One region of the Pseudoalteromonas sp. JB197 genome, then DNA from elsewhere that is predicted to be linked to it. Evidence: riboswitches for the same ligand, from Rfam matches in the RefSeq annotation. Region 1 holds a riboswitch; the other holds the start of a gene.
The links. A riboswitch is a leader RNA that binds a small molecule or an ion and turns the genes downstream of it on or off. The one in region 1 is predicted to bind lysine.

Region 1 (12,508 bases):
GATCAAAATAAAAGCGGCCTAAGCCGCTTTTATAATGCAAATTAACTATAGTTAACTTACTCTCACGCAATGAGAAGGGAGAGCTTAAAGCTCAAATACGTTAGTAAAAAACTTATACAGTTCAGTGCCTTGATTAACGCTCGCCGAGGCAAAATGCAGTATGGCAATAGCGTCAGATTCAAGGGAAAGTGTTTGTAGTGGTTGTTCACTTAAATAACGCTCCATGCGCAGTATTTTAGCAATTGGCTCACCGGCTTTTATATGCCCGCCTAGGGGGGCAATATACTCAACCATTCCGCCCATGGGCGCGTAGTAAGCAAAGTAATCGTTTAAATGACACGCGTAGCGAGTAATGTTAGCTGGAGTGTGGGGCGCATTTACAAATACGGCTTTATAATTTAAGTAACTTAAAATACTGTTTGCATCGTTTAGTGCTTCGCTCAAGTCTATTTTTTCTTGGCTGCCTAGCTCTACAGTAAAAGCTTCTACAGGTATGCTGAGCTCGCGGCCTTGCTTGCTCAGTGCTTCGCTTAAATGCCACCACGGACAAAAGTTTGCCTCATCCATCGCACCATCAAAGTCACTTGGAATAAGCAGTACGTGCTCAATATTAAAGTAGCGAGCGCTATTAGTCGCATAGGTTGGGCAGTACAAGTGCTTGCTTGAAATAGGACCTGTGTGTAAATCCAGTACTATATCAGCTTGGTGAGCGAGCTTTTGTAAGTTAAGCGCAATGCGTTTACCAGTATTGAGTAAATAAGCAGGGCCATTAAGTTTACTGTCAACTTCGTCAATAAGTGCCTGTTTGAACACGCTTTTTAATATGGCATCGTCGTATTGCATATGGTTTTGTGCAAACTGAGTGACTAAATCAGTATTATAATGATACATCCTATTCCAATTAGTGCCGGTGATAGGGTCGAACCGACCTAGGGTAAATTCCCCCGACTTTTGATTGCAACCAATAGGGTTGGCATAGGGCACTAAAGTAATATCACCTTTAAGATTAAGGTGCTTTAATTGTTCAAGTAGTTGAAAAATTACCGCGTTACCTTGTACTTCAGCTCCGTGCATGTTGGCCTGAATATACACACTTGGCCCCGTGCCATCGCCTTTTAAACGATACACAGGAATAGTGAGTGGTAAGCCATTGGCAACTTCACCAACGACGATGTTTTCTTGACTAATTGGTGAGGCGATCATGAGTATCTCAACATTTTAATTTTATCTCAGGTACATTATCTTAGGTACATTATCTTAGGTACATTATCTCAAGTAATAACTGGCATCTTCGGCTGCACGCAAACAGCTAAGTTTGTTTTGTTCTAAAACATATTCGCCAGCAAGTTCGTGGCATAAAAAGTACGGCATACTTTCACTAAAGCCATAGGCACCACATTGACTAAACACCAACCAGTCGTGCTCATTGAGATCACTTGGTAATGCGTGCTCGCCCAAGCTATCGAGTGCGGTACAAAGTGGCCCGTATAAGCTCATAGCTTGGGTTGGTGTGTGTGAATCTCGTAGTAATGCTGCTGGAAAGTCTTGACTGGTGACGGCTGGGCGCAATAAGTGGTTTATACCGCCACTTAAAATAACTTGTTGTTGGCCATAGTTTTGTTTGCGCTCTACTACTGGGGCTGCGTAATGTCCGCATTCACCCACGGCATAGCGGCCAAGCTCCATCCATAATTCTTCAACGCCCGCCTGTTTTTTAATTTTAGCGAGGGCAGTTATTAAGTCATCCCAATTAAGCGTTATGTCGTTTTGCGTATACGGAATACCTAAGCCGCCACCTAAATCTAAAATTTTAAGGTTTATATTTAAATCGCGGGCAAGTTGGCTAAGTGGTGCAATCATTTGTGACCACAACTCACTGAGTTTTTGCGTGCTGAGCATATTTCCCCATTGAAAAATATGCAGGCCATCAAAGCTAAGTGCGTCATAGTCGGTAATATTAAGTGCCTGCCACTCTGTACAACCGAGTCCGAATGGCGTGAGGCTATCGCCACCTAGTGGGTTTTTTTCGCCCTCGGGCCAACGTAACTGTACGCGCAGTAATACCTGTAGTTGACAGTTTTGTAGCTTGGCTTGTTCATTGAGCCAGCGAACTTGATTAATACTTTCGGCAACAAAAGTACGTACGCCGCGCTCAATAAAGTGTTTAATTTGTTTTGGGCTTTTAGCTGGCCCGGTGTTGAGCACGCGATCGCTACTAACGCCTTGAGCAAGTACTTGCTCAAGCTCGCCTTTACTGGCTACGTCAAAATTAAACCCGGCGTTATCTAAGCATTGAATAATTTTAGACAGCGGATTCGCTTTAACCGCATACCAAAGTTTTACCTCGGTTTGTGCGACCAATTGTGCCAAGTGACTATTTAGCGTATCTAGGTCGTAAACAAAAAATGGGCTATCGAGTTGGCTTGATAATTCATTAATTGCCGTTTTAACGCCCGTGCTCAAAAAGCTCATTAACGTAAAACCTCTTCAAGTAGTAATGATGCATCACTTTGCTCATCGCGGTACTTAACAATTAACGCGCACGACATGCTTAAACCTTGTGCACGCGCCCATTCGTTTGAAGCAGGGCGAGAGCCTGGTATTACAATAGCGTACTCAGGAATTGGCTCGCCTTTGTCTAGTTGGCGCTCGTTTACACAGTCGTAAACCGGAATTGTGGCCGATAAACGCACACCAGGGGCAAGTACTGCGCCTTTTTTAATTACTACGCCTTCAACAATTACGCAGCCTGCGCCAATAAATGCATCATCTTCAACTACCACTGGGCTGGCACCAATTGGCTCTAACACACCGCCAAGTTGCACGGCTGCGCTAAGGTGGACATTTTTACCTACTTGCGCGCACGAGCCAACTAAAGCGTGACTATCTACCATAGTGCCTTCGTCAATGTATGCGCCAATATTTACATACGCTGGTGGCATAATAATAGTGCCTTTAGCTACATAAGCACCACGGCGAACGCTTGAGCCACCCGGGACCATACGTACGCCATCGGTGGCACTAAACTCTTGCGGAGCTAAGTTATGTTTATCAACAAAGCCACCGACAAATTCGGTGTTTGTACCATTTTTAAAGGCTTCTAAAATACCCTGTTTTACTGCAACGTTAGCCTGCCATTGGCCGCTTTCGTTTTGTGATGCTGCGCGTACTGCGCCCGACTCTAAATTATTTAATAGTTCTAACCAGCTCATTATAAAAACCTATGTTTAATGCCAAGATAAAATGGTGTTGTTTGCTTGTTCAATGCACGTTGTTTGCGTTAATTCGAGGTGAGTTAACGGTGGGCGTAAATACGAACTCGTTAATCGCCCTTGTAAATGCATGAGTACTTTAACGGGAATGGGGTTTGCTACAGTGAACAAGCTACTGATTGCGCTTGACCACTGAGTAAATAAATTGGGGTATTGGCCACTTAGGCTACGCTGTACAAATTCGTGAGTTTGTAGCGGCCAAGCATTAGCTGCTACCGATACCAGCCCTTTAGCACCGGCTTGGGCAAAGTAGGGCATAAGCGCATCATCGCCGCTAAAAATAGCTAAGTTAGGAGCCGCTTGACGGTAAGCTTCAAATTGCGCAATGTTGCCACTGGCTTCTTTTAGTGCCCATAGGTTTTTATGTTGCTGTAGGTTTTGAATGGTTGCCACTGGAATATCGACAGCGCTTCGCCCTGGTACGTTATAAAGCATACAAGGGTGTTTACTTATATTTAAAAGGCTTTCAAACCAATGGGTTTGCCCAATTACACCGGGCTTTGCATAAAGCGGCGAGCCAAGTAAAAAACTATGAATAGGCAAATGGTTGCAGTATTCAACCCAGGCTAATTGCTGTTTGAGGTTCATACCACCTACAGCCACCATTAGGGGTACATTAGGTGATAATTGGCACACGTGCTCAACAATGGCTTGCTGCTCTTTAAGTGTTAGCGCTAAGCCTTCGCCTGTGCTGCCTAGTAATAAAATGGCATTATTGGCAGCAGCTTGCTCAGCAACTAAATTGGTTAAGGTGCCATAGTCGATTGTACCGTTTCGATTAAACGGAGTAACGAGCGCCGTCCAGACTGAGTAGTCATCTAAATTAAAGTTTTTGATCATCTCTCGCGAACTTATAGAATGTTCGGTGAGTTAAGAAGCTATATATGAAAGAGCCACATTAACATCGTTCGAACAAATACCCACGTGTAGGGTATGTTATAATTCGAAGAGCGAATGGGCTTAAATAATAGGGCGCACGGCCTTATTATACTAAGACCAGAAGCTCTCCACCAAACTAATAAGCTACGTTTAAATAGCTATTGGTGACAGTCGCTAGGATTCAACCTAGTCGCCCGAAACAACAATGACACAAATATTGTTGTTTCTCGGCGTTGATTCCCCTTACGTATGCTCAATGGAGTTTGTGCTCCTAACATACGCTACCTGAATAACGCACCTCTTCCAGCCCTTTATATTTGTACTGCTAGCAATACAAATATAATTAAATAGGGTAAGTGCGATGATTAAATCATTTTAGCCATCTGGGTGTCAAGCAGCTAAGTGCAGATAGTGTCATCGATTTTGGTAACGGTTACGTATAAGGACGATTTCCCTTAAACTAGGGGGTAATCGCGGCGCGAAATTTGTAACTGCAAAATAAGGTTTCAAGCAGATGGAAAAATTTAATGATATTTATCAGCGAGCAGTAGAGCGAAAAGGCTCAACACAAATGCTACAGCAACTACTCGCTAAACCTGCATCTAAGCGACAATTAGTAGCTTTAAGTGATGATGATTGGCTTGAAGAGTTTACGCGCAAGGTTTTTCAAAGTGGCTTTTACTGGTCGGTTATTAACAGCAAGTGGGCAGGCTTTAGAGAGGTTTTTTGGCAGTTTAGCGTTGAAAAATTATTAATGATGCCACCCGATATGTTGGAGCAAAAAGCCAGCGACGAGCGTATTGTTCGCAATTATAAAAAAGTAAAAACGATCCCCGAAAATGCGTTCATGATCCATGAGGTTACCCAGCAACATGGTAGCTTTAGTCAGTTTATTGCAGACTGGCCAAGTGAAGATATTATTGGTTTGTGGGCGTACTTAAAAAAACACGGTGCACGCTTGGGTGGAAATACCGGCCCTTATACTTTGCGTGCATTGGGTAAAGATACCTTTTTATTATCGCGGGATGTTGAGAGTTATTTGCGCGCGCACAAAATTATTGATGGTGGCTTACAAACTAAAAAGTCGTTAACTGCAGCGCAAGCGTTCTTTAATGAATTACAGCAACAAAGCGGTTTGAGCATGCAAGAGCTAAGCTTAATTATAGCCTACAGTGTAGGCGATAATCGTGTAGGTATAAGCCAACAACAGTAGAGGGTAGTTATGAATTTAATGCCAAGGTACAGACAAGTAGCCGACAATTTTGCAATTGAAGATCGCCCATCTAAGGTGGCCGCCCCACAGCTATTACTTTGGAATGACAGCTTAGCTAAAGCGTTTAATATTAATGTCGTTCCTGAGTTACGGGCCAGTACTTTTAGCGGCAACGAACAGCAAGTAATTGCAGCGGTTGCACTGGGATACTCAGGGCATCAATTTGGACATTTTTCACCACGTTTAGGCGACGGGCGTGCTCATTTGCTAGGTGCAGTAGAGGATGCGCAAAACCAGTTGTGGGACATTCAATTAAAAGGCTCTGGTGCCACTCCTTACTCTCGTGGTGGCGATGGCCGCTGTGCACTTGGCCCAGCAATTCGTGAATATATAATGAGCGAAGCAATGCAAGCGTTAGGTATAAAAACTACGCGCTGCTTAGCTGTGGTTGGTAGTGGCGAAACAGTGTACCGAAACCCACCTCAACCTGGCGCTATTGTAACGCGCTTAGCCAGTAGCCATATTCGTGTTGGCTCGTTTCAGTATTTAGCAACGCAAGGCGACGTTGCAGGGCTTAAAAACCTTGCCGACTTAGCTATTGAGCGTCATTACCCAAAAATTCAAGCAACAGGACCTGAGCGCTATTTAGCATTTTTAGCTGCAGTGATTAAAAACCAAGTTGAGCTGGTGGTTAGTTGGATGCGAGTAGGCTTTATACATGGGGTAATGAATACCGATAATACGCTGGTTAGCGGCGAAACTATCGACTATGGCCCATGTGCCATGATGAACAGCTTCGATTTTGATACCGTGTTTAGCTCTATTGATAAGCAAGGGCGTTATGCATTTGGTAATCAACCTAATATTGCTAACTGGAACTGCGCCCGCTTAGCTGAGAGTTTAATACCGCTTGTAAATGATGACGACGAACAAGCTGTGGCGTTAATGACCCCAATAATAGATGGTTTTGCTGAGCAATTTAATGTTGAATTTAGTGCAATGTGGGCAACAAAACTGGGCTTAGCTGGCACAGATACAGCCGATAAAGAGTTAATTGCAGAGCTATTACAGTTATTAAAAGAGCACCAACTCGACTATACCAACACGTTTGATGCACTAACCGAGTCTTTAACAGGTGCAATGAGCATACCAAAGGTATTAGTTCAGTGGGCCGGTAAGTGGCAAAAACGTACCGATGATCGCAGCTATACCGTAATGCGCGCAGCTAATCCACGAGTTATTCCTCGTAACCATGTGATCGAAAAAATACTTAGTGAGTATAATAAGACTGGCTCAAGTGAATTACTGCATGAGTTTATGCAGGTTATGCACACACCTTATGAAAATACTGACAAATTGGCAAAATTTCAGGATGCACCTAGCAGCGATAAAGAGTATTATACTTTTTGTGGTACTTAATTATTAGATTGAAATTTAAGTTGCTGATTATAAAAGGTCATTTAGCGGCCGTAGCGCTGCTTTATTATTGAGCACAATAAACTGAGCTGATATTATTGATATGCATTTAAAGCTAGGAGCTTGGAGCTCAATATAAACTCAGCTAGTGAAGTCGGTATGGTTATTTAATAAATTTAGATACCAGCGATAGTATTTATTATCTAGGGATTGGGTAAAGTAATTAATATGTCCTAAACTTACTGATACTTGTATATAGAGTGTTGAAAACGAATTAATTTATCTTTTGTTAAGTATTGATTAATAAAGGATCAGGTAATATTAATAAAACTGGTTGAGCTAGAACGAATTAGCTATATTTTTTTAATTGTTAAAATGGGAAGAAAACAATGAAATTAAAATCACTTACAATCGCAATCGCGTTAGCTGCAACTAGCGCATCAGCATTTGCAGCAGAAAAAACTGAAGGTTTTTACATTGGTGTGTTCGGTGACTATTACGATGCATCTTGGAAAAACTTAAACATGCACCAAAACTTGGAAGTTAATGAATCTGCAAGTTGGGGTGCTGAAGTTGGCTACCGTTTCAGTGATTACTGGAGTGCACGTCTTGAGTATGCAGATATGGACTTTAATGCATTTCTTAAAAATCCGATTCCTAATGGTAATCGTAACGACGTAGACGGCGAGCGTTTTGGTGTTGATGCACTTTACCACTTTGGTGGCGGTCCTTTCTATGGTTTATTTGGTATTAAAGAAGTAAAAGTAGCAACAGATAATACTTTCTTAAACGCAGGTGTTGGTTACCAGCACTTCATTACAGACGGCTTATTTGTTAACGCAGAAACATCTGTTTATCAAGGTCTTGACCGTGGTTATACCGATGTGAACGCTAAATTAGGTATTAACTATTTATTTGGTCAAAGCAGTACGCCTGTTGTGCCAGTTCAACCTGCTCCAGAGCCTGTTGTTGCACCAGTAGACACAGATAATGACGGTGTTATTGATGCTGACGACAAGTGCCCTAATACACCAATGGTAGATGCTGTTGATGCTGATGGTTGTACACTTTATGAAGATAAAGAAGTAACTGTTAAATTATTAGTAACTTTCCCTAATAATACAGCTGATGTACCAAATAAATACTTTGATGATATCAAGCAAGTTGCAGATTTCATGAAGGAAAATAGCGCAGTAACAGTGCAATTAGAAGGTCATGCTTCTGCACCAGGCGATGCTAGCTATAACCAATCACTATCTGAAAAGCGTGCAAAAGATGTAGCTGCAGAGTTAGTTAAAGATGGTATAGAAGAGTCTCGCATTTCTACAGTGGGTTACGGTGAAGACCGTCTTAAAAACCCAGCTAACACACGTGCTGCAAACGCAGAAAATCGTCGTGTTGAAGCGCAATTAACTGCTATAGAAAAAGTAAAAGTTAAGCGTTAATAGCTATTTATTTATATGAACCCAGCTTTACGCTGGGTTTTTTTATGCCTGTTAAAAACTCAAATTAAAAATAAATACTAATGATTCTTACTTAATAAACATTCATAGAAATTGATTTTACTTTATCTACTATTCATAATACTTATAGTCGGTATAATCAGTTGCTGAACTGGATAGATTTTCATCTACCTATAAAAGCTTTATAATTAAGCGTTAGAATACTATAAGTATTGGGTAACATTGCGCTTATGAAGCGCTACCGAATACTTTCACGTCACCAAGAGGGCAATATTGTGCTACAAGAATATCGTAAACACGTAGAAGAACGTGCCGCGTTAGGTATCGTACCAGCGCCATTAGATGCTCAGCAAACGGCTGATCTTATTGAATTAATCAAAACTCCACCGGCTGGTGAAGAAGAATTTATTCTCGACTTATTTGCTAATCGTGTACCGGCAGGTGTTGATGATGCAGCTTATATCAAAGCAGGGTTTTTAGCGGCAGTTGCTAAAGGTGAAACTAATTCTCCACTACTTTCTAAAGAAAAAGCGGCAGAATTATTAGGAACTATGCTAGGCGGTTACAATATCGCACCTATGATAGACCTACTTGATGACGACACACTTGCACCTATCGTAGTAAAAGGCCTTTCAAACACATTATTAATGTTTGATGCATTTTACGATGTAGAAGAAAAAGCAAAAGCGGGTAACACATTCGCTAAGCAAATTATTGAGTCTTGGGCAAATGCAGAATGGTTTACTAATAAACCAGCTGTTGCTGAAAAGATTTCAGTTACTGTATTTAAAGTAACTGGCGAAACAAATACGGATGACTTGTCACCTGCACCAGATGCATGGTCTCGTCCAGATATTCCACTACATGCTTTAGCTATGCTAAAAATTGAACGTGATGGTATCACTCCTGACAAACCAGGCGAAGTAGGCCCAATCACCCAACTAGAAGAATTAAAAACTAAAGGCTTACCACTAGCTTACGTTGGTGATGTTGTTGGTACGGGTTCTTCACGTAAATCTGCAACTAACTCAGTGCTTTGGTTTATGGGCGATGATATCCCGTTTGTACCAAATAAGCGTGTTGGCGGTGTATGTCTAGGTAATAAAATTGCACCAATCTTCTTTAACACTATGGAAGATTCTGGCGCTTTACCAATTGAGCTAAATGTTGATGAACTTAACATGGGCGAGCAAATTGACATCTACCCATACGAAGGTGTTGTTAAGCAGCATGGTACTGATAAAGTAATCTCTAAGTTTGAACTTAAATCTGAAGTGATTTTAGATGAAGTTCGTGCTGGTGGTCGTATTCCACTAATCATTGGTCGTGGTTTAACAGACAAAGCACGTACATCACTTGGTTTAGGTGCTACTGATATATTTAAAGTACCAACAGCAACTGAAGTATCAGATAAAGGCTTTACACTAGCGCAAAAAATGGTTGGTAAAGCATGTAACGTTGCAGGTATTCGCCCAGGTCAATACTGTGAGCCTAAAATGACAACGGTTGGCTCGCAAGATACAACAGGTCCTATGACACGTGATGAGCTTAAAGATTTAGCTTGTTTAGGTTTCTCTGCAGACTTAACAATGCAGTCTTTCTGTCATACATCGGCATACCCAAAACCTATTGATGTAAACACGCATCACACGCTTCCTGATTTCATCATGAACCGTGGCGGCGTTTCACTTCGCCCTGGTGACGGTATTATTCACTCATGGTTAAACCGTATGTTATTACCAGATACCGTAGGTACTGGTGGTGATTCGCATACACGTTTCCCATTAGGTATTTCATTCCCAGCTGGTTCGGGTGCAGTAGCATTCGCAGCAGCAACAGGTGTTATGCCTCTTGATATGCCTGAGTCAATTTTGGTTCGTTTTAAAGGCGAAATGCAACCAGGTATCACATTACGTGACCTTGTACATGCAATCCCTTACTACGGTATCAAGCAAGGCTTATTAACAGTTGAGAAAAAAGGTAAAATCAACGAGTTCTCTGGTCGCGTACTAGAAATTGAAGGCGTTGAGCACCTAACTGTTGAGCAAGCGTTTGAATTATCAGATGCATCTGCTGAGCGTTCAGCTGCAGGTTGTACGGTTAAGCTTTCAAAAGAGTCTATTTCTGAATACCTAGAATCAAACATTGTTATGCTTAAGTGGATGATCTCTGAAGGTTATGGCGATGTACGTACGATTGAACGTCGTATTAATGCAATGCAAGACTGGTTAGCTAATCCTGAGCTTATGGAAGCAGATAAAGATGCTGAATACGCTCACGTAGTTGAAATCGACTTAGCTGAGATTAAAGAGCCAGTTCTTTGTGCTCCAAATGATCCAGATGACGCGCGTTTACTTTCTGATGTTGCTGGCGAGAAAATTGATGAAGTATTCATCGGTTCTTGTATGACTAACATTGGTCACTTCCGCGCGGCTGGTAAGTTACTAGATGGCTTTAAAGGTCAACTACCTACTCAGCTTTGGGTTGCTCCACCTACTAAGATGGACAAAGACCAACTAATTGAAGAAGGCTACTATGGCATCTTTGGTCGTGTTGGCGCACGTATAGAAACTCCAGGTTGTTCATTATGTATGGGTAACCAAGCACGTGTTGCTGATAAAGCAACGGTAGTGTCTACCTCTACACGTAACTTCCCTAACCGTTTAGGTAATGGTGCAAATGTATTTTTAGCATCATCTGAACTTGCTGCAGTTGCGGCAATTATCGGTCGATTGCCAACTGCTGCTGAGTATCAAGAATATGCAGCGAAGATCAATGCAACAGCGTCAGATACATATCGCTACTTGAACTTCCATCGCATGCCTGCTTACACTAAAAAAGCAGACAACGTGATCATTCAACAAGCAGTATAATTTTTACAGCTTATTTAAAAACCCGCTTTTGCGGGTTTTTTTATTGGCAAAAATAAATTTTAGATAGTTAATGTTGTTTTTTTGCATTTATTGTATTAATTTTGGTGGTTAATTGTTTTGAAGTTAAATAATAAAGCAATAAATCCTCTTTGCATGCATTAAAATCTCTGCAATATTATAATTACTATAGCAGGATTTTTATGACCGCTTTAAACCCCCAGAATTTACTGCAGCTGCGTTTTATTAACCAAACAAATATTGATTTGGTTAAGCCTTCTTTTGATAACCTGCCGACTAATCCTTATGCAGATGGTGCCTTTCGTAAACGCCGTTACTCTGTAGTTAAACTACAAAATGGTGAGCTAAAGCTACAAGCAACAAAAGCATTTGTACAAGATGATGCAATTAATACCTTTCAGGGTAATGTTGAGCGTAGTTACGAAAATTTAGAGCAAAGCCTACTTGAGTCAGCGGGCATGAAAAGTATTGTGAATGAGTTTCGTCAAATTACCGGGATTGATGAAGAACGTGATATCGAAATTCACCAATTTCGTATGTTAGCCATTGATAGTGATACGCCTGCAGCGCCAGAAGGCGTGCACCAAGATGGTTTTGATCATGTGTGTGTATGTGGTGTATCGCATGAAAACTTAGAGGGCGGTGAATTGCTTGTATACGAAAACAAGCAAGCCGATCCCTGTTTTAAAATGGCCATAAAAGACGGTATGTTTGCAGTAATTAACGACCGTCAAGTGTGGCATAACGCTACTCCAATGAATAAACTTGATGCCAGTAAGCCAGGTTACCTGGATTGCTTTGTATTAACGTCTTAAGGAATGAGCATGAATATAACGCAATTACGTGAGCAATTTCCGGCATTAATGCAAAGCGTTAATGGTAAATCTCCCGTGTTTTTAGACGGCCCCGGTGGCTCGCAAGTACCGCAATCGGTACTTAACGCTATGACTGCTTATTTGGGTTATTACAACTCAAATTTAGGTGGAGCATTTTTCTCAAGCGATAAAACCGTTGAGCTAATGGCAAATGCTCGCCAAGCTGCTGCCGATTTACTCAATGCGCCCAGCCCACAACAAATTGTATTTGGTCCGAATATGACCAGCTTAACGTTTAGCTTTAGCCGCGCAATTTCACGCGACTGGCAAACGGGTGATGAAATTATTGTCACTAACGCGGATCACTTTTCTAACGTTTCGTCGTGGCAGCAAGCCGCAGAAGATAAAGGTGTTAAAGTTAATACTGCGCTTATTAACGAAACCGACTGCACACTCAATATGGCCCAGTTCGAGAGTTTACTAAACAGTAATACTAAGCTGGTAGCGGTAACTTATGCCTCTAATACCACAGGTTCAATTAACAATATTAAACGTATTG
Region 2 (12,508 bases), 1.6 Mb from region 1:
CTCAGGCAAGGATGCAAAAATAGCGTTTAGATCTTTAGTTTCGTTATTAGCATTTAAAAATTGGTATTGCGCAAACAGCTTTTTTTGTAAGCTTTTAGAAAGTGTTTTACGACGTTTTTTTAAGTGTGCAATTTCATCAGTAATATTATTTAGAGCTTGCTGCAGGGTGTCGAGTTTACTTTGCCATTGCTGCTTTAGTGCTTGCAGTTGCTTTTTTTCGACAATACTTTGCCCAGCTAACTGAATTTTTAGCTGCTCAAAGTCAGTTGGGGATAACTGAGTGCTTGCATCAGTGCGTTGTTGTTTACGCATTCGGCGGCTAACTTGCATTAACGCTTGCTGCGCTTCTAACTGCTGCTGATAAGTGGCATTGGCTTGGTTAAATGCGTTATTAAGAGTGCTAAATTGCTCACTATTTTCTAGCTGCTCAATTTGGGCGTTAATATTATTAATAATGCTGCTTTGTGCTAAATACTCAGCATCGTGTAGCTGCATATCGGCCACGGCAGGTACAAAGTTAATTTTACTGCTTACGCCCTCAAGTTGCCCCGAGTAAGCGGCTAAATAACCAAGCTGTTGCTGATTATTTTGCACCACTAGTACGCCAAACATTTTACCCGACTCTTCATTATTAGCTGAGTTTGCCAAGTACTCTAACTGTGTTTCGAGCTGTTGTTGCAACTGCTCGGTTGCTGCTACAGCAATTGCTTTAGGCTCATAGTAAAAAGGAAAAGTAAATTTATCAGGTAGCGCCATGTGATTTACAGGCGCTGAAAATGGCGTAAAGCAAGTAGCAATATTTGGCATGGGCAATATAATAATGAAGTTTTTAACGAAATAATTAGCCAATATAATAACATAGTCGCTGCTATGTCACTAAGTGTGTTGTGTTATTAGTATGTGCCTTAATTGTTTGATGTAACGGGTTGCTGCAAAGTTTTAATTAAATGAGTAGCGCCATTATTTATCGTAATTCGTGTTAAAATATTAGCCCGTTAAAAAATCAATGTTTTAGTGAGCTAGGCTGGACTTTAATTTTACAAAACGCTAAGCGTTAATATCGTGTGTGTAGCATCAACTAGATTACTAATAAGCAAATGCATTTAAACAGAGGTTATTATGAAAACACAGCCTATGGCGTGTCGGTTAGGCTGTGGGGCATGTTGTATTGCGCCAAGTATTAGCTCGCCCATACCAGGAATGCCAAACGGTAAAAAGGCCGGAGAGCGCTGTATTCAGCTAGATGAGCGTAATTTATGTAAGTTATTTGGCGACGCCAGTCGGCCAAAAGTATGCAGCAATTTTAGCGCCACATTAGATGTATGCGGTACAACTAATGCGCAGGCTTTAGCGCTTATTACTGAGCTTGAGGAGTTGACCTGAGCAAGCCTATCATCTACAACCACCTGGTAAATAATAAGCTTGCTTGTGTAGTGCGCTACCAACTATACGTTGCGCTTAGCGTATATTGCTCGCCCCGTCCAGGAGTGCCCGGGATCTCTTGAAACGATTCATTCCACAGGTTATCTGCGGCCAATGTAATAAATAAGTTTTTAATCTGCGGCGGCATTATTTTTAAGGTTAAATGAGTAAATAACGCATCATCATCGCCACTGCGCAGCGTATTTTCATGTTGTTTGCGCCACTCGTTATCTATACGAAACTCTAAAATATCTGTTGGGTTCCAAATAGCCGCAAGGGTTAGCCTATGGTCTGGGTAGTTTAATGCGTAAAAGCTGGCATCTATATCGGCTGCGCCATAATTCTCTGATTTTTTTAAAAAGCTATAACTGGCAATAATTTCTGCGTTATCAAAATGCTTAGTTGCAAGAAACTCAACCCCCGAGGTATTAATATCTACCGGATTGGCAAAGCGGGCAGAAGTGGCATCAAAACTATAAGTCCAATCGGTTAAGTTATCATCTTGACGATAAAAAACAGCAGAATTAAAACGCCAACTTTGTCGTTCTAATAATAAGCCCAGCTCGAGGTTTTTAGTACTTTCGCGCTCAAGGTTATAGTTACTTCTAAACAAACCGCCAGTGTCACTGCCGCCAATTGCGGTATAGCCTGCTACTTGGCTTGCCTGTGCATACGATAAATAAACAGTGCGCTCAGTGCCGTCGCTATTTTGTGTATTTAAAGTTATATCACCAATAAGTGAAATTTCAGAATCGTCACGATTGGTATCGTCAAAAGCCGCACCAAGGCGAATAGTAAGGTGTTGATCGCTCTCAAGTGCCATTTGGTACTCTGGCAGCACACTTACTTTATAATAATTACGTGAGGTAAAATTATTTTCAAGCGTGGTCGATTCAATCGAATCATTAATAAATTGCGCAGAATAATTGAGAGCAAAAGACGTGCTGTGCGCATGGCGCCCTGAAAGTGCTAGTGATTTAACGTCGGTTTGATGAAACGCTTCGAACGACATTGGGTTTTCACGAGAATACACATAGTGATCCTCGTGTTTACGATAATATGTAGATACTTCAAACGAGCTCTCGGCGCTATAGTTTTGCTTATGGTTGAGCATAAATAGCTGAGTTTTAAGATCTTCAGTTTCGTTAACCCCAAAAGGAGTATACAAATTTGGCCAACCAAAAAACTTTTCTTGAGAGCCAAAAAACAGATCGGTTTGTGAGTCTGGCCCCACTAATTGAACACGGCTTGAGGCGCGGGTAAAGTCATGATCGCCATAATCAATAGAGCCATCACTTTGTGAGTGAGAAAACTCGCCTTCCACACCCAGCTGCCAATCGGTAATACCATCCAATGGTATATTCACGCCCGCATGCAGGCTTTGTAAATTAAAATCATTGCTACCAACCCCAAGTGATACGCTACCACCTGTACTAATTGGCTTCCAAGCAAACGATACTGTACCAACTGAACTGTTAACGCCATAAAGTGCATTATCTGCTGCGGTGAATATAGCTGGGCCGCGCAGCATTTGCGGCGCTATAGGAATTTCGGCAAAATAATGTCCCGACTGCGGATCGAACAAAGTGGCGCTGCCAACCCTAAAACCAGTATTTTCGAAAATACCACCACGAATGGTTACATCTGCTTGTGCTTCGGCCATATTACGCGATTGCACATCAACACGCGGATCATACTCTAAATTAGAAACCGGTGAGTCGAAAGTGCCCACGGGTTCTTTATTTGCAGTAGGGGAGGCTTCAACCGTTATTTGCTCTATTGCAGTGGCATTTTTAGTTTGCACTTCAGCGTAGGCAAAGCTAGTAACACTGCATAGCAATGTAGGTAATAATACGGGTAATATAAGGCGCGGGGCACGATTCATGTTTTTCTCATTTTTGTATATGTAATTGTGCTAATAATTAAATCCGAAACACGCCTGTTAAGGCGTGATAAAGTAGTCAAATAATTGTAATTTGGCTTGGTATTGTATATTAATCTTAAAAAATTGCATTTGATAATCATTCGTAAAGTAGGGTAATTGATTTTATGAGCACAGTACAAACAAGCGAAAATTCGCATCTAGAAAGTATTTACTTTGCCGGAGGCTGCCTTTGGGGGGTACAAGAGTTTATTAAGTACTTACCCGGCGTTGTTACCACTGAGGCTGGGCGAGCTAATGGCACAAATAATAATACACAAGGTGAATACGACGGTTATGCCGAGTGCGTGAAAGTAACCTTTGATATAACAGCCGTGACACTCTATAAACTGATTGAATACTTTTTTGAGATTATTGACCCTTACAGTGTTAATAAGCAGGGTAACGATGTTGGTTTAAAATACCGTAGTGCTATTTATAGTAAACAGCAATGTCACTTAACAATTGCAAACGACTATATAAATCAACGCGCTGATGCAGATAAAATAGTGGTACAAGTTCAGTTGCTAACCAATTATGTTCCCAGCGATGCAGAGCACCAAGACCGGTTAACTAATTTTCCCGATGACTATTGTCATATCCCACCTGAGTTATTACATAAATATAAATCGAAATAAAGTTAAAGTCTGCTATATCAATTATGCTAAGAGCAACTGTTTCTCTCATCAGTAAGCTCTGTGGCTACAACAAAAGATTTAATAAAAAATAATCAGCCACAAAAAAGCTCACAAATTGTGAGCTTTTTATGTGCTTTAAAACCTGCCGCTACTTTTGTGGCGGGAAGTTATTTAAAATTTTAGCGACTGTTTTTCTAACCGACAGCTCACGTTGCTCAGGAGATTGGTTTTTCTTTAATCGACCATCTTCAGCGCCGCGCCATACTAACTGGTTTGATTCACGGTCAATAATATCAATAACTAAAGTACCTACTTCGTATTCACGAGCAGATATATCGTTTTGATACCCTAAACCCCACGAGCTCCAACGAGCGCCGTAGCCAATATTAAAAGAACTTACGTCTAGCTCTTTATCTACCGATGCATGGTAGTTTACCAGCACGTCTGCTTGAGCAGGATCGGCTAAGCTCATGCCCATTTTTTGATTAAGCTCACTGCTTATTGCGCTGCGTACACGTTTTTCCATTAACGCATTAATTTGATAATTATTGGTGTCTTTTGTTAAATCTGCATTTTCTACCCACGCAAACGTTTTATAGTTAGCAAAGTTTGCTGACTTGTCGTAATCCCAATCTGCGGTTTGCGTACAAGCAGTTAAAAACGCAAGTGCGGCTACAATAAAAATATTTTTCATACAGTTTACTCCTAATCTTTTTTATAAAATAACACACATTGTTAGGCAGTGTGATATTTAAGCGCTTAACAACAGTTTAGCTGTTATAGCTGAACCATTGATTAATTACTTAATGTTCAACTTCTATCCAGTCTTTTTCGTCTACCCAGTTTTGTGCACCGTCTTTAACTGAGCGAATTGGCACAATATAATCGCAGCTTGTTTGCGGTTTAACTGAGGCAAATATAGGGACGAAGCCAAAGCTAAGCGCGGTTTCAATAATTGCCTTTTGATTTTGCGGATCAATGTCGGCGGCTTCATCTATGTATATAGGTATACGGTATAAGTTTTGTTCTTGTGAGCTTAACAAATAGCGAATAAACAACATACCACATAATAACTTAATAGTTATTCGCGTACCGTTTGAACCCGCCGAGTCTATTTTGTCAAAGTGTTCGGTATCGCCTGCGCGATTGACTACTTCAAAACGAATATCAAATAAATCCGTGAGGGTAAGGCCAGCTTTGTCGGAGGCGAGCTTAATTAAATGATCTTTCGCCTCGTTTACTGCGCTTTCGCTATACGGTTCTTGGCTGAGTAAATCCAGCGTGTCCCCTTGCTCAAACTGATGCGAGGTACTAATTATAGTATCTATACTATCAACTAACATTTTGCGCGGTATTACATTAATTTTAAATGCTTGCAGGTTCGAAATACGATGCTGGCTAATGCCTTTATTAAAGCTGTTCATTTCGCGGCGCAGGCGGTCTAAATCTTCGCGTAGGCCTTTAATGGTTGCGGCTACTTCTGTTAGGGCCACACGGCCTTGACGCTCAACGGCATCGCGTTCGTTATCAATGTTATGAAACGCACTAATGAGTTTTTGATATTTACTAAACTCATCGTTTTCGTTATCAAACTTGGTAATACCGGCATTATAAATATGCAAATAGGTATTGCGTACGTTTATCTCAAAGTTACGCAGCTCTTGGCAGTCTTTATTAAAGTGGTGCACTAGGTCGCTTAAATTATCAAAGTCTATTGTTACCTCTATCATGTAAGGGGTAACTTTGCCGCTGTATAAATCAAGCGTGTGATCAATTCGTTCGCTTTTCACTTGGCGCAGACGATCTGATTGGCGATTAATTTGCGCCTGTTTTGATTTAATAATTGAGCGTCTGTCGCTAATTGAGCCGCTATTTTTTTGAATGTCTTGTAGGTAGTCGTCAACCTGATCGCGCTCAGCTAACAACTGCTCTTTTAGCATGGTTTGTGCTTCAGCCGATTGCAGCATAGTGTCAAACTGCTCTAAACGTTTAAGGGCGGCCTCGGCGCTCATTAGTTCATCGTACAAGGTGTCTTTTTCTTTTTGCTTATCGGCCACATTTGCAGCTACATCGCGCTGTTGCTTAAACTCTTTTAAAGCATGCTCAAGGGCACTTAATTGAGCGGTTAGCTGCTCTTTATTTTCGCCGCTTTGCATTTGTACAGGGGAGAGCTTTTTAAGCTTAATACTCGCGCCAGGTAAGCTAAGCACGCCGCCTTTTACGTTTTCGCTTAAGTGCGATAAAAACGCACTAAATGCGTCTTCGTCATCAATGCTTATGTCGCCATTGCTGGTGGTTGCAAACGAGAGCATGTCGGGGTTTAAAATGCGCGAAATTTCTTCCACTTCTTTTAACGACAGCTCTTCGCGCATGCGGGTAAATAAATTAAACTCCAAGTTTTTAAGTTGTAGCTTTAAGCTCTTAATTTGTTTTTGGGTTTCGGTAATACGGTAGTCAAGTGTATGCAGGCTTTGCCCTTGTGCGCTGGTAATAGAGTGTGAAAGCGACTCGTAGTCTTGCTTTAACTGGGTAAGGCTCGTTTTAAGCGTGGCTTTGTTAACCAGTTCAAATTCGTTTTTAAGTGCGTTAAAATCTAAAAACCATTGCTCTATTTGCGTTTGCCTGCGCTCTATATCGCGCGACTGCTGTACGTACAAACTTTGCTTTTGTTCAAACTCGTGTTTTTCGTGTTCTATGTTTTCAAGTGCTATTGCTAGCTCTTCTAGTTGCGACTCTTGGTAGTTGTCAAAATCAATCAGTGCTTGGTCAATTTTTGGAGCATAAGCCGCTAATTTACCTTTTAGAACGGTTTGGTTCTCTAGCATCGACTCAAGCGCCGCTATGGGCTCTTGCATCGATTCAAGGGCGTGCAATTCACGTTTACTGCGGTTTACTTTATCGAACGAGCGACGCCACACTTCATAAAAGTCGACCTTAGAGTTAGACATGTGGCGCTCAAATACACGTAGCATAAAGCGTTTTACATCGGCGGCACCGAGTTTATGTAAGTTAAGAATACGGCGAAATATTTCTTTATAAATAGTCGAATCTTGAACGTTATTAAGCGGGATCATTTTTAAGTTGATCTCGTCGTCAAACGGGGTTGCGCCGCCGGTGAGTAGGGCGTTTAGTTCTTGCGCTTTTAGCTCTATGGGGTTGTAACCAAGCTGTTTTAAATGGCTGAACAGCTTAGTGTATTTAATAATGGTTTTACCTTGGGTGTACTGCTCTAAATCAAGCTTGCCTTGGTAGCAAAAATATTGATGCGCATAACCGGCAATTTTCCCCAAACCCGCTACACCAATCACTACTGAGCCATGGGGCAAATTTGCTTCAAGCAAAATGTAGGATTGATCTGACGAAAAATAAAACTTTCGGGTTTCGTCTAAATCGTGGCCATCCCATTCGGTTAGGCGTAAATCGTTAATAAGCGGAAATTGCAGGGCATTTATTACTGAGCTTTTACCCGTATTGTTGGGCGCGCAAATAGAGCTGCTTTTATCCAGCGGGATCACACACTTTGCGTAACCTGCGGTATTGAGTAGGGCGAGTTTACTTAGTCCGTATAAATTTTTCATTCCTCGTCCTCTGTTAGGTAGGTTTCTTCGTTTACTTCCATTAAGGCATCTATATAGCGATGGATAGGGGCTTGTAGCATAAAGCCTGCTTCTACTTCGCGTGCCAAACCTAAGCGTACCATGCGCAGGTACACGTCTTTGCGCAGATCTGAACCCGAAAATATCTCCAGTTGATCAAACAAATGTTTGTTAATTTGCACTAAGGTTTGCATTAACTCTAAATCGTTTACTTCGTCGAACAAGGCGCGCATTGGGTCTTTGCCGGTGTTGGCGTAGTGCTCAATTAAAATATAAATAGTGAGCGCAATAGCACGGGATATTTTGCCCATATTGGGTGTGCTTTCGTCGCTGCTAAAGTAATAAAAGCCACGGCTGTCGTGTTTTAGCTCATTACCTAGGGCGCTAAATAGCGCGCTGTACGCGTCTATGTTTTGATCCAGCTCTTGCCACATTAGGTTGTCTTGTTCGCAAATATGATAACCCGCCACTAATTTTTTATTAATTGCTTGTAAGTGGGTAAGCTCGTTTAAGTTTATTTGTGTCATGGTGATTACTCATCTGCCTTACTAGGTGTTTGCGGCTGTGAATTATAGGGATAAAGAGAAAAATACTGACCGGCAATTTTAAAGCGCGCTTTTTCATCGCTTTGGCTTTTTTCAAGCTCGTTGTCACTTACTAATTTTTGATACAAAAACAGCATTTCTTCGGCATCTAAATCGGGGTAACTTTCGTCTAAAAATTGCAGCAATGGTTGCGGCTTTTTACGTTTTGTATTGAAGCGTTTTGCAAAGCTGCTTTTAACATCGTTGTAATCGGGAATATTAGGCGTTTGAAAAGGCGGTACATCTTGCTGATCAGGCAATTGATATTCTTGATGCTCAAACTCAACCAAACTTGCCATATAGGCAACTATATGGCGTTGTTGCCCCAGCGAGTAACGCTGTGCGTCGCTCACAAAATGCGGTTGCACCGCAGTTAGCATGTTGTCTACGCCATTTTTACGCACTAACCCAAGCACTCTTGCAGCTTGGCGGGTAATTAAGTTATTACGGCGTAGTTCTTCACGCAGTGGCATAAGCATGTCGGCACTTTTACGCAGGCTTTCGCGGCCGATTAAATGCATTTCGAGAATACGGGTACGTAATTGCTCTAGCATGCGTTTGTCGGTATATGCTTTACCCGATTGCTCAATACGCTCTATTTGCGTACTAATTTGCTGCTCTATAAGATTAAAGCAGGCATGAAAATCGCCTCGAATATCAACCATTTCTAGCATTGGCTCTATGTATTCGTCAAACGCTTCTATTACCGCTTTATAACGCTTTTGCAGCGATTGCACCGCGTTATTAGATTTAGCTTGCTCAACAATATTTAAAATGGCGTTTTCGTTGTGTGCGTACAGTTTCATTATTTTGCGCACCCGATCATCCATAATACGGCTAAAACGGCGTAAGTCGTCAAAGTCTTCCACTTCGCCCGCGTTAGCTAAGCGATCGCCAAGGCGGGCTAAATCCTCTACTAATACGCTAATTTCTTGTGCTAAACCTAAATGTTCTTCTTGCAGTAAAAATGTAGCAAAGTCGGCAATGGCACGGTTTATTTCAAGCTGCGAAGATTTCGCTAAAGGAATTATAATATCTTGATTTAACAAGCGATTAGTTTCTTTATAAATACGCTCGTTATGCCATGTAGGTTGTTTTTGTTTAATGGCATTTTGCAAATCTTTAATACTAAAGTCTGCCATTTTAAAACGTTTAAATAATAGCTCTAGCACCCCCCAATGTTCGCTAAGGGTATTTAATAGCTTTTTAGCTGGGATCATAAGGCGTTTATACATCCTAGTATGTTGTTAAATAAGTAGCTAAATAAGCTAGTTATTCGTAATTTTAATAGCGCTGATAGCTATATGGTATTCGTTTTTACAACGATTTAATAATAGTTTTTACCAGGTCATAGTGATAACATCCGCACCGAAAATAGGCACACGAAATGTGCGGCTCTATTTTCTTCATAGGTTCAATTTTTACATTATTCCAAAGGTTGTTCAATTATCATGGTTTCCTCTATTATCCTGACTTTAATAGCGATTGCATTTTTGCTGATCGTTATTGAGGATATAATCCACGTAAACAAAGCTAAAACGACACTTTTTTTTGGTACGCTCTGCTGGATTATCTCTTTTATCTTCCCTATTAATGGGCAAAGCCCTGATACGATTCAATCACTCCTTAATCATAATATTTTAGAAATTGCCTCCTTATGGTTGTTTTTAATGGCGGCAATGACCTTTGTTGCCTATTTAAACTCAAAAGGGTTTATCGAAAATATTGTTAACCGGATTATGCCAAAACGAATTAGCGAACGTAAGTTAATGTTTTTGGTTGGTGTTTTTGCATTTATATTCTCTTCTATTTCCGATAACGTAACCGCTACGCTTATATCTTTAGCGGTGGTTTTATCATTAAAACTTGAAGCCAAAAAGCTAATTAGATACGCCACGCTGATTATCTTTGCGGTTAACTCCGGTGGTGTGTCGTTAATTACCGGCGATGTAACCACGTTAATGATATTTTTAGATGGCAAAGTAACTATTAGCAATTTGTTATTGTTAATTGTGCCAGCATTTATAAGTGTGATGCTGTTAGCCGCACTGTTATCAATTGGCTTAAATGGCCAGCTCGACTTTACTAAAACGAAGCAAAAACGCATTGAAAAAACCGATATTACAATTGCAGTTATCTTTTTATCTACGGTTATTGCCACCTTAACGCTGAGTGTTTTATACAGTGTACCGCCATTGCTTACCTTTTTGTTTGGTTTGTCTATGATGTTTTTAGTAGCGCAATTTTTAATGCGTAAAAAAGACATTAACAAAGACATGATAGATTTTATTCGTGAAATAGAATACGACACCTTGCTGTTTTTTGTAGGTGTATTACTACTGGTAGGGGCGTTAAAAGAAGTAGGTATGCTAAGTCACTTTAGTGAGTTATATACAATAATGGCACCTGAATATGCTAACTACTTAATGGGTATATTATCAGCAGGCGTTGATAACGTACCACTTACTGCCGCGTTATTAAAAGCAGATATAGTAATGACACAACAGCATTGGCTGTCGTTTACTTATGCCACAGGCGTAGGGGGTTCTATGTTAATTATAGGCTCAGCGGCGGGTATTATTGCCATGAGTAAAGTTAAAGAGCTGACCTTTATGAACTACTTACGCTTGTCGTTTTATTTATTAATTTGTTACACAGTAGGCTATACCGGCTCGTATTTAATGGCTGGTTTTGTTTAATATTAGTTATTAAAGTGCTTGACAGCTAGATGTCTAAACGATAACTTTCAAAGCCCCAGTAAAGTATTGAGCTTTTCAATATATTGCTGGGGTTTTGTTTTATTAGTGATTGCGAAAATAGCCATTAATACAACATTCAGAAGAGGTGCGATACTTAGGTATTTAATGTGAGGTGACGAACGCCGTTGAGCATTAAAGAGGGAAGTACTCGCCGAGAAAAATAACACGTCGTCGTCGTTATTTTTCGGTTTATGGGGCTGAATCCTCAAAACTGTCACCAATATAGGTGGAGAGCTTCTGGCAGTGAATTTTCTTACCTTATATTTGCTGCCAAGTTCTTCTTGTTTTATTACGGTTTGGATGCCGTGAAAGGAGACGAAATGACAACCCAATCAGTGCCACATGTAGTATTAGGCAACAAATCAAATTATACCGTTGCTAAATTTGGCGGCACCAGCGTAGCTAACTTTGCAGCTATGGATCACAGTAGTAAAATAATAGTAGCAGATAAAAGCGTGCGTATTGTTGCACTAAGCGCCAGCGCAGGAGTCACTAATCATTTAGTTGAGCTGTGCAATAGCAGCCTTAGCGAAGATGAGCGCCAAGCGCATATTAACGGTGTGCTAGCGATTCAGCAGGCTATTTTAGCTGAATTGAGTTTAGATACCGATTTAGAGCAGGGCTTTGCCCAGACGTTAGCGGCATTTGAAAAACTAGCCAGCCAAACGTTACAAACAAAAGCGCTACATGACGAGCTATTAAGTTTTGGCGAGCGATTATCAACTTATTTATTTACCCAAGTGCTGCGCTCAAAAGGTTTAAATGCAATACGCTTTGACGTGCGTCAAGTGCTTAAAACCGACAGTCAATTTGGCAAAGCAACCCCTAATGTTGCAGCTACTGCACAAGCGGCAAGCGCATTACTTGTTCCGCTGTTAGACGATCAAGTAATTGTTACACAGGGCTTTATTGGCAGCGACGAACACGGCCAAACGACCACTTTAGGGCGCGGTGGATCAGACTACAGCGCGGCATTACTGGCCGAGGCTATTCATGCTAAAAGTGTACATATTTGGACTGATGTAGTGGGTATTTTTAGTACCGACCCGCGTTTATGTGTAAAAGCCACGCCAATTGCACGCCTCAGCTTTGACGAAGCCGCCGAAATGGCTACCTTTGGTGCAAAAGTATTGCATCCGGCAACTATTTTACCCGCCAGCCGCAGCCATATTAATGTGTTTGTAGGGTCGAGCCGTGAACCTGAGCGTGGTGGTACTTGGATTGAGCGTGAAAAGTCGCAACTGCCAGGAATCCGCGCAGTAACACAACGCAAAAACCAAATATTACTTACTCTTAAAAGCCCAGAAATGCTATTAGCTAGTGGCTTTTTAGCACGAGTGTTTACTATTTTAAGTGAGTTTAATATTTCGGTAGATTTAGTGACCACCTCTGAAATTAGCGTAGCAATAACGCTTGATAACGCGCCTAATGCATCGCGCCCAGAGCTTGATCAGGGGTGTTTAGATAAACTTGCTGAGTTTTGCCATGTATCGGTAGAAAATAACTTAACTTTAGTGGCGCTTATTGGCTCAGAAATACAGTTACGCCAGCATGAAATGAACTTAATGCAGGTATTAAGTGACTTTAA

Region 2: linked by a shared signal. The riboswitch ahead of lysC (lysine-sensitive aspartokinase 3) and the one ahead of dapA (4-hydroxy-tetrahydrodipicolinate synthase) in region 1 are both predicted to bind lysine.

Annotation. Positions count from the first base shown of each region.
Region 1 is NZ_NRGZ01000001.1:2,585,464-2,597,971, reverse strand. It holds gene CIK86_RS12295 (succinylglutamate desuccinylase/aspartoacylase family protein) at 85-1,203, opposite strand; gene CIK86_RS12290 (PLP-dependent decarboxylase) at 1,267-2,472, opposite strand; gene CIK86_RS12285 (2,3,4,5-tetrahydropyridine-2,6-dicarboxylate N-succinyltransferase) at 2,472-3,212, opposite strand; gene dapA (4-hydroxy-tetrahydrodipicolinate synthase) at 3,228-4,112, opposite strand; lysine riboswitch at 4,265-4,462, opposite strand; gene CIK86_RS12275 (DNA-3-methyladenine glycosylase I) at 4,666-5,364, shown strand; gene CIK86_RS12270 (YdiU family protein) at 5,374-6,783, shown strand; gene CIK86_RS12265 (OmpA family protein) at 7,170-8,225, shown strand; gene acnB (bifunctional aconitate hydratase 2/2-methylisocitrate dehydratase) at 8,519-11,116, shown strand; gene CIK86_RS12255 (2OG-Fe dioxygenase family protein) at 11,317-11,949, shown strand; gene CIK86_RS12250 (cysteine desulfurase-like protein) at 11,959-12,508, shown strand, end outside.
Region 2 is NZ_NRGZ01000001.1:1,006,371-1,018,878, forward strand. It holds gene CIK86_RS04830 (RluA family pseudouridine synthase) at 1-807, opposite strand, end outside; gene CIK86_RS04835 (YkgJ family cysteine cluster protein) at 1,120-1,383, shown strand; gene CIK86_RS04840 (TonB-dependent receptor) at 1,439-3,307, opposite strand; gene CIK86_RS04845 (peptide-methionine (S)-S-oxide reductase) at 3,472-3,981, shown strand; gene CIK86_RS04850 (DUF4136 domain-containing protein) at 4,130-4,675, opposite strand; gene CIK86_RS04855 (ATPase) at 4,785-7,559, opposite strand; gene CIK86_RS04860 (hypothetical protein) at 7,556-8,104, opposite strand; gene CIK86_RS04865 (hypothetical protein) at 8,110-9,381, opposite strand; gene nhaD (sodium:proton antiporter NhaD) at 9,613-10,860, shown strand; lysine riboswitch at 10,993-11,165, shown strand; gene lysC (lysine-sensitive aspartokinase 3) at 11,241-12,508, shown strand, end outside.